2 regions of the Weissella paramesenteroides genome follow, and region 2 is predicted to be linked to the other one. Evidence: a T-box and tRNA genes for the amino acid it is inferred to sense, from the RefSeq annotation. Region 2 holds a T-box; the other holds one or more tRNA genes.
What was found. A T-box is a leader RNA that pairs with one kind of tRNA and senses whether it is charged. The one in region 2 lies ahead of pheS (phenylalanine--tRNA ligase subunit alpha), so its partner is inferred to be a tRNA-Phe.
Positions count from the first base shown of each region.

Region 1: it has a tRNA-Phe gene. The T-box ahead of pheS (phenylalanine--tRNA ligase subunit alpha) is inferred to sense a tRNA for this amino acid. The anticodon was not compared.

Region 1 is NZ_CP130559.1:167,523-171,020, forward strand. It holds gene QRX23_RS00795 (glycosyltransferase) at 1-773, shown strand, start outside; tRNA gene QRX23_RS00800 (tRNA-Cys) at 833-903, opposite strand; tRNA gene QRX23_RS00805 (tRNA-Val) at 1,185-1,257, shown strand; tRNA gene QRX23_RS00810 (tRNA-Asp) at 1,260-1,333, shown strand; tRNA gene QRX23_RS00815 (tRNA-Phe) at 1,342-1,414, shown strand; tRNA gene QRX23_RS00820 (tRNA-Trp) at 1,457-1,527, shown strand; tRNA gene QRX23_RS00825 (tRNA-His) at 1,542-1,614, shown strand; tRNA gene QRX23_RS00830 (tRNA-Leu) at 1,671-1,754, shown strand; tRNA gene QRX23_RS00835 (tRNA-Leu) at 1,801-1,884, shown strand; gene QRX23_RS00840 (Nramp family divalent metal transporter) at 2,106-3,449, shown strand.
Region 2 is NZ_CP130559.1:1,486,523-1,490,020, reverse strand. It holds gene QRX23_RS07460 (MFS transporter) at 1-885, opposite strand, end outside; gene QRX23_RS07455 (winged helix-turn-helix transcriptional regulator) at 1,127-1,486, shown strand; T-box leader at 1,524-1,732, shown strand; gene pheS (phenylalanine--tRNA ligase subunit alpha) at 1,796-2,836, shown strand; gene pheT (phenylalanine--tRNA ligase subunit beta) at 2,843-3,498, shown strand, end outside.

The sequences.
Region 1 (3,498 bases), 650 kb from region 2:
ATGATATTCATACCAGCGATACAAAGCAGCCAGTTCGAGGTAAATTATATCCGGCATATCTCAATGTATTAGAACGATATGGCCAAGCATTTACAGCTATTTTGGTGCCCACGATTGCGCAACAAAGAGATTTGCAGACTCGTTATCCGCAACTAAATATTAAAGTTGCTCCGGACGTTGTTGTTGACGAAAAAACACTAGCACAACCACGTGTCACGTTGTCTGAGCGTCAGTCACATCAATTGCTCTATGTTGGCCGCTTATCCTCTGAAAAACGTCCAGAACAGGCATTACGAGTTTTAGCACGGGTTGTTAAAACTGTGCCAGATGCAACATTGACATACTATGGATATGCAGCAACACAAGAAATTATGCATGAGTTGCAAGAGTTAGCAACTAAGTTAAATGTTGCTGATCGGGTTACTTTTGGTGGTTATGTATCAGAAGCGGTCTTGCAGAAAGCTTACCAACAAGCCCAAGTTATTTTACAAACATCGGTTGGTGAAGGCTTGGGGATGAACTTGGTTGAGGCGATGAGCTATGGTGTACCAAGTGTTAGTTTTGATGTGCCATATGGTGCGCACGCATTGATTGAAGATGGCGTTAATGGCTACATTGTCCCTGATGGTTCAAACCTGGCGATGGCTCAAAAAGTTACGGAGCTATTGCTTGATGATGATTTATGGACACAAATGTCTGTTGCAGCATATGATAAAGCCCAAGCATTTTCGGATAATAAGATGGCAACTATTTGGCAACAAGTACTCAATTAATAGAAGATAAAACAAAAAGGACAAATTGACGCGACACTGTCAATTTGTCCTTTTTTATAAGGTAGTGGCGGGAATCGAACCCGTGATGACGGTTTTGCAGACCGTTGCCTTACCACTTGGCTACACTACCATCTTGTATGTTATGTATTAATATAATTACCACCACGATTACATATTATAGGGGAAATGACGCAAAGTTGCAATTACCTAATTGATTTGTGTGTTAAGTTATAGAAATTTCGTTGGGAATGAGACATGAGTAGGTGTCACAATCTCTTAAATATATAAGCTTTTTATCTAAAAATATGCCAGATAGTATATTTAATTAAAATCATATGCGGTTTAGGGTTGCAAAGGTTGAAAAATATCGGTATAATAATTTCTGTTGTTGAGTTTATGACAACAGAGAATGGACGTTTAGCTCAGCTGGGAGAGCACCTGCCTTACAAGCAGGGGGTCACAGGTTCGATCCCTGTAACGTCCATTGGTCGCATGGTCTAGTTGGTTATGACGTTCGCCTGTCACGCGAAAGATCACGGGTTCGAATCCCGTTGTGACCGTTTATAATGGCGCGGTAGCTCAGTTGGTAGAGCATACGATTGAAGCTCGTAGTGTCGACGGTTCGATTCCGCCCCGCGCCATTTGATAATACATCGTATTATCAATAATAACCATCTCAAAATAGGGGTATAGTTTAATGGTAGAACAACGGTCTCCAAAACCGTCGGTGGGGGTTCGACTCCCTCTACCCCTGTTTATCTGATGATGGCGGTAGTGGTGAAGTGGTTAACACACCGGTTTGTGGTTCCGGCACGCGTGGGTTCGATCCCCATCTACCGCCCTTGGAGTGAGAATAATTCACTCTTTACATAATTTTATATAATAATAATTAAATATGCCGTTGTGGCGGAATTGGCAGACGCGCTGGACTCAAAATCCAGTTCTCGCAAGGGAGTATGGGTTCGACCCCCATCGACGGCATTCGGTGTAACCGTTTATTATTAATTCACTTATTTAATTATTACATGCCGTTGTGGCGGAATTGGCAGACGCGCTGGACTCAAAATCCAGTTCCCGCAAGGGAGTATGGGTTCGACCCCCATCGACGGCATATTTTAGGTTCCATAAACTTAGTAAAAACTAGGTTTATGGAACTTTTTTCATTACTAACATTTAAGACTGAAAAAAGAACATATTGCAATTCACTTAAGAAAACATTTTGAAAGCGGTTACCTTGAACGAAATGATAGGTAATGGTTTGAATTTTGTTAACTTTATTAGATACTAGGATAGAGGACATTACCAACAAGACATTATGGGAGAAAAGGACTGATGGTAGAGAAAACAACGGCACCAGAATCAGATAATCAAAGCCTTGCTGAAATCAATGGTTCTGTTGAGGTGCCAACAACAGGTGGATTTTTACGTAAATTAATGGCTTGGAGTGGACCAGGAGCACTTGTTGCGGTTGGGTACATGGATCCAGGAAATTGGATTACGTCAATTGTCGGTGGTGCACAATACCACTACTTATTGTTATCAGTTGTTTTGATTTCAAGTTTAATTGCGATGTTGCTACAATACATGGCCGCCAAGTTAGGGATTGTGGCGCAAAAAGATTTGGCGCAAATGACTAGAGATAGTACGAATAAAGCGGTGGGTTGGTTACTTTGGATCATGACTGAGTTGGCCATTATGGCAACTGATATGGCTGAAGTAATTGGTGCAGCTATCGCCATTCATTTATTATTTGGCTTACCATTATTGTGGGGTGTTTTGATCACCGCAGCAGATGTGTTGCTACTGCTATTATTAATGAAGTTAGGTTTCCGTAAAATTGAAGCGATTGTTGCGACATTGATTCTGGTTATTTTAGGAATCTTTTTGTACATGGCGATTTTGGCAAAGCCCGATATGGGTGCCGCAGCAATCAATTTAGTGCCACACAAGGAAGTGTTGCATCATAGTCAATTGATGTTAGCACTAGGAATTGTTGGTGCCACAGTTATGCCACACAACCTTTACCTACATTCATCAATTTCACAAACACGTCAAGTAAAACGTGATAAGAAGAGCATTAAGGAAGCATTGAAATTTACGGCTTGGGATTCAAATATTCAATTGACTGGTGCTTTTATCGTTAACGCCTTGTTGTTGATTGTCGGTGCGGCACTCTTCTTCGGTCATGGCTCTGACTTAGAAGCCTTTGGTGATTTGTTCAATGCCCTTAACAATCGTGAGATTGTCGGCGCGATTGCTAGCCCATTCTTGAGTATGTTGTTCGCCATTGCTTTGCTAGCGTCAGGTCAAAATTCAACAATCACTGGAACTTTGACTGCACAAATTATCATGGAAGGTTATACAACTTTGCGGATGCCAATGTGGTTACAACGTCTAGTGACCCGTGGGTTAGCTTTGGTTCCCATCATCATCTTCACGATCATCTTTGGGGCAACCGAAGGCGCATTGGATCAACTGCTGGTTTATTCACAAGTCTTCTTATCAGTGGCTCTACCATTTTCAATGTTTCCACTGATCTACTTTACATCTTCAGCAAAGTTTATGGGTGAATTTAAGAACAATGCTTGGGCTAAGTGGACAGGTTATACAATCGCAATTGTATTGACTATTTTGAATATCAAATTAATTATTGATACGTTAGCACCATTATTTTAAGTGCTTGACAGTAGTGTCATGATACAGGTACACTGGTGTCAATAAATCT
Region 2 (3,498 bases):
TCCAAAACCAATCAAAATGGCAGCAAGTAACATCATCCAGCCGTTTGACATTTTACCAAGAATAAATAAACCAATCGCCAAGATAATTAATGCTGGGTAAACAACATAATTTTCATTTTTATTATCCATTAATCGACCAACTAGCGGCCGAGAAACTAGTATGGCCAGGGCATATACCAAGAAAAAATAAGATGCAAAAGTTACTAAGTTTAAATCACTGGCATAAAAATCTAGTTCGGATTGTAGAGCAGCATAACCAAATGTAACAAAGCCAAGGGTCAAAGAGATACCCAGAACTTTTGGCTCAATCAATGTTTTTAAATTAAATTTTTTATTTGTTGACGTTGCTTGAATAGTGACTTTTTTTGCGTCAATTAGAAATGAAGCAATCAAAGCAATCACGCCGGTAATAAATTCTAACCAAAATAAGATGGTATATGAATAATGTTGTTCAATCAATAGTGCTAAGAAAGGACCAAATGCGGTTCCTAAGATAGTGGCTAATGAGAAGTATGCGATGCCTTCTGCTCGTCGTGCAAGAGGAATCACATTAATGACTGCTGTGTTAGTAACTGTACCAGTTAAGCCCACTGCTAATCCTTGAATAAAACGAATGATCAACAGGTAGATAATCCCACCTTCGTATTGATAAGCAAGTAGGATTGGTACGAGAATAATCATGCTTAGAATCGTTAATTTTTTAGCACTAAATTTTGCAGTCATGATACCGGCACTAAAGCGGGCCACCATTGTACCAATAATGGTCATACCAGTTATTAAGCCAGCAATGGTTGTACTAACATGGTAGGTATGAACCGCATATGGACCAATGATGACAAATAGACTGTAAAAAGTCATCATACTAAGAATTTGAATAATAAACAATTGAATAAAAGTTGCATTAAAAATGCTAGAGGAGTCACTATTTGACGTAATACTGTACCTATCTTTCAAAAAATTTTCCTAGATAAGTATACACCTTCTGTCAAATCGCCTCTTTTCGTGCGCAATAAATGACGATATAATGGGTCATGTGGGAATTAGAAGTTATTCCGTGCATTTTTTGTAAGTAAAGCATAGAATGAATATACGAGAAGAGAAATATAGCTAGTTAAGGAGAAAAAATATGGTAGTTGTAACCGATAAGGCGACCGATGCTGCAGAATTATGTGAAAATAAATTATGTGATAAGTTTGTCGCAACCTTTGAGATTCTTGGTCGCAAATGGAATGGTATGATTATTGAAACATTGCTTGTCAATGGACCACGCCGTTTTAAAGACCTAGCACAATCAGTATCAAAATGTTCAGACCGCGTGTTAGTTGAACGTTTGAAGGAGTTAGAAGCTGCAGATATTGTTGAGCGACGTACTTATGATGATTCGGCTTTGATTGAATATGCGTTAACAGCACGTGGTGAATCAATGCGTGATATGATGACGGCAATTCATGAGTGGTCAGATAAGTGGCAGTGCCCTGCAAAATAGAAACTTGAAAAGTTAAAATAAAGTTTGTACAATAGAGCAAGAAACAATGAATGACCTAGTAGGTACCTTTTTAAAGATTAGCGAGCAGGAAGTGGTGAGAGCCTGTCTTTGGAAGCACTGAATTTCAGTCAGGAGTTCATCAGTGAAAAGTTGATGCGGTCTATCACCGTTAACAGATAACTGAGGGTAATCTTTGTAAGATTACTGAATTTTTTGGGTGGTACCACGTTAATTAGCGTCCCTTCGATAAGTTATTTATCGAAGGGATTTTTATTTGCAAAAGTTTATGAATATTAAGGGAGAAGAGAAATGAGTTTACAAGATGAGCTCACGACATTGCGCGATGAAGCATTAACACAAATTAATGATGCAGCCGATGTTAAAGCATTGAATCAAGTACGAGTACATTGGTTAGGGAAAAAAGGTCCGCTAACTGAAGTGCTACGCGGCATGAAAAATTTGACACCAGAGGAACGTCCAGTAGTTGGTGCATTGGCCAATGAGGTACGTGATGTATTGACGGCAGCGATTGCTGAGCGGCAAACACGCTTAGAAGCAATTGCTTTGGATGCGCAGTTAGCAGCTGAAGCAATTGATGTAACCTTACCAGGACGTACTGTCCAACAAGGTCAGCCACATGTGCTACAACAAATTATTGAAAATCTGGAAGATCAATTTATCGGCATGGGTTATCAAGTAATTGAAGGACCAGAGGTTGAAGAAGATCAATATAACTTTGAACGCATGAATTTACCTAAAGATCACCCAGCCCGGGATATGCAGGATACGTTCTACATCACACCTGAAATTTTAATGCGCACGCAAACTTCTCCAGTTCAAGCACGTACGATGGAAGCGCATGACTTTAGCAAAGGACCTTTGAAAATGGTCTCTCCTGGTCGTGTGTACCGTCGTGATACTGATGATGCGACACATTCACATCAGTTCCATCAAATGGAAGGTCTTGTGATTGACAAGCATATTACCATGGGTGATTTAAAAGGTACCTTATTAGCAGTTGCCCATAATTTATTTGGTGAAGCCCATGATATTCGTTTGCGTCCATCATACTTTCCATTCACTGAACCATCCGTTGAGGTTGATATTTCATGGCATGCAGTGACACCAGATATGAATCCAGAGGATATTGAGTGGATTGAGGTCCTTGGTGCAGGAATGGTACATCCAAATGTTTTGCGTAAGTCTGGTATTGATCCAGACGTTTATGGCGGTTTTGCCTTTGGTCTTGGCCCTGATCGTTTCGCAATGCTTAAGTATGGGGTAGAAGATATTCGTAACTTCTACTTGAATGATGTGCGTTTCTTAACGCAATTTGATCAGAAAGGATAAGACAAAATGAAAGTTTCAGTAAATTGGTTACGTGATTATTTACCAATTGCATTACCTGCATCACAATTAGCAGAAAAAATTTCTCGTACAGCGGTTGAAATCGAGGGACAGTATCAACCAAAGGGAAATATGAAAAAGGTTGTTATTGCTAAGGTCTTATCAGTTGTGCCACACCCAGATTCAGACCATATGGTAATTACGCAACTAGATGCTGGTGAAGATGAACCAATTCAAGTTGTCACTGGTGCACCAAATGTTGCTGAGGGCCAAACTGTTATCTTGGCCAAGCATGGTTCGGTCATTGGCGATAATAAAAAAATTCGTAAAGGTAAACTACGTGGTGAAGTATCAAATGGTATGTTAGCTGCATTACAAGAGCTTGGCTTTGAAGATAAAGTTGCACCAAAAGATTTTGAAGAGGGAATTTGGGTATTCAATGATGTTGATGCTGCCGATTTGAAACCAGGTGAAGATGCTTTGACTGTGCTTGGATTAGATGATGATGTCCTTGAGACAGGAATTACACCTAATCGAGCAGACTTATTTTCAATGAATGGTACAGCATGGGAAGTTGCTGCCATTCTTTCAGAAGAACCAACTTTACCTAATTTTGAATTAACTGAGACAGCCGAGCAAACAAGCGACTTGATTTCAGCAACGGC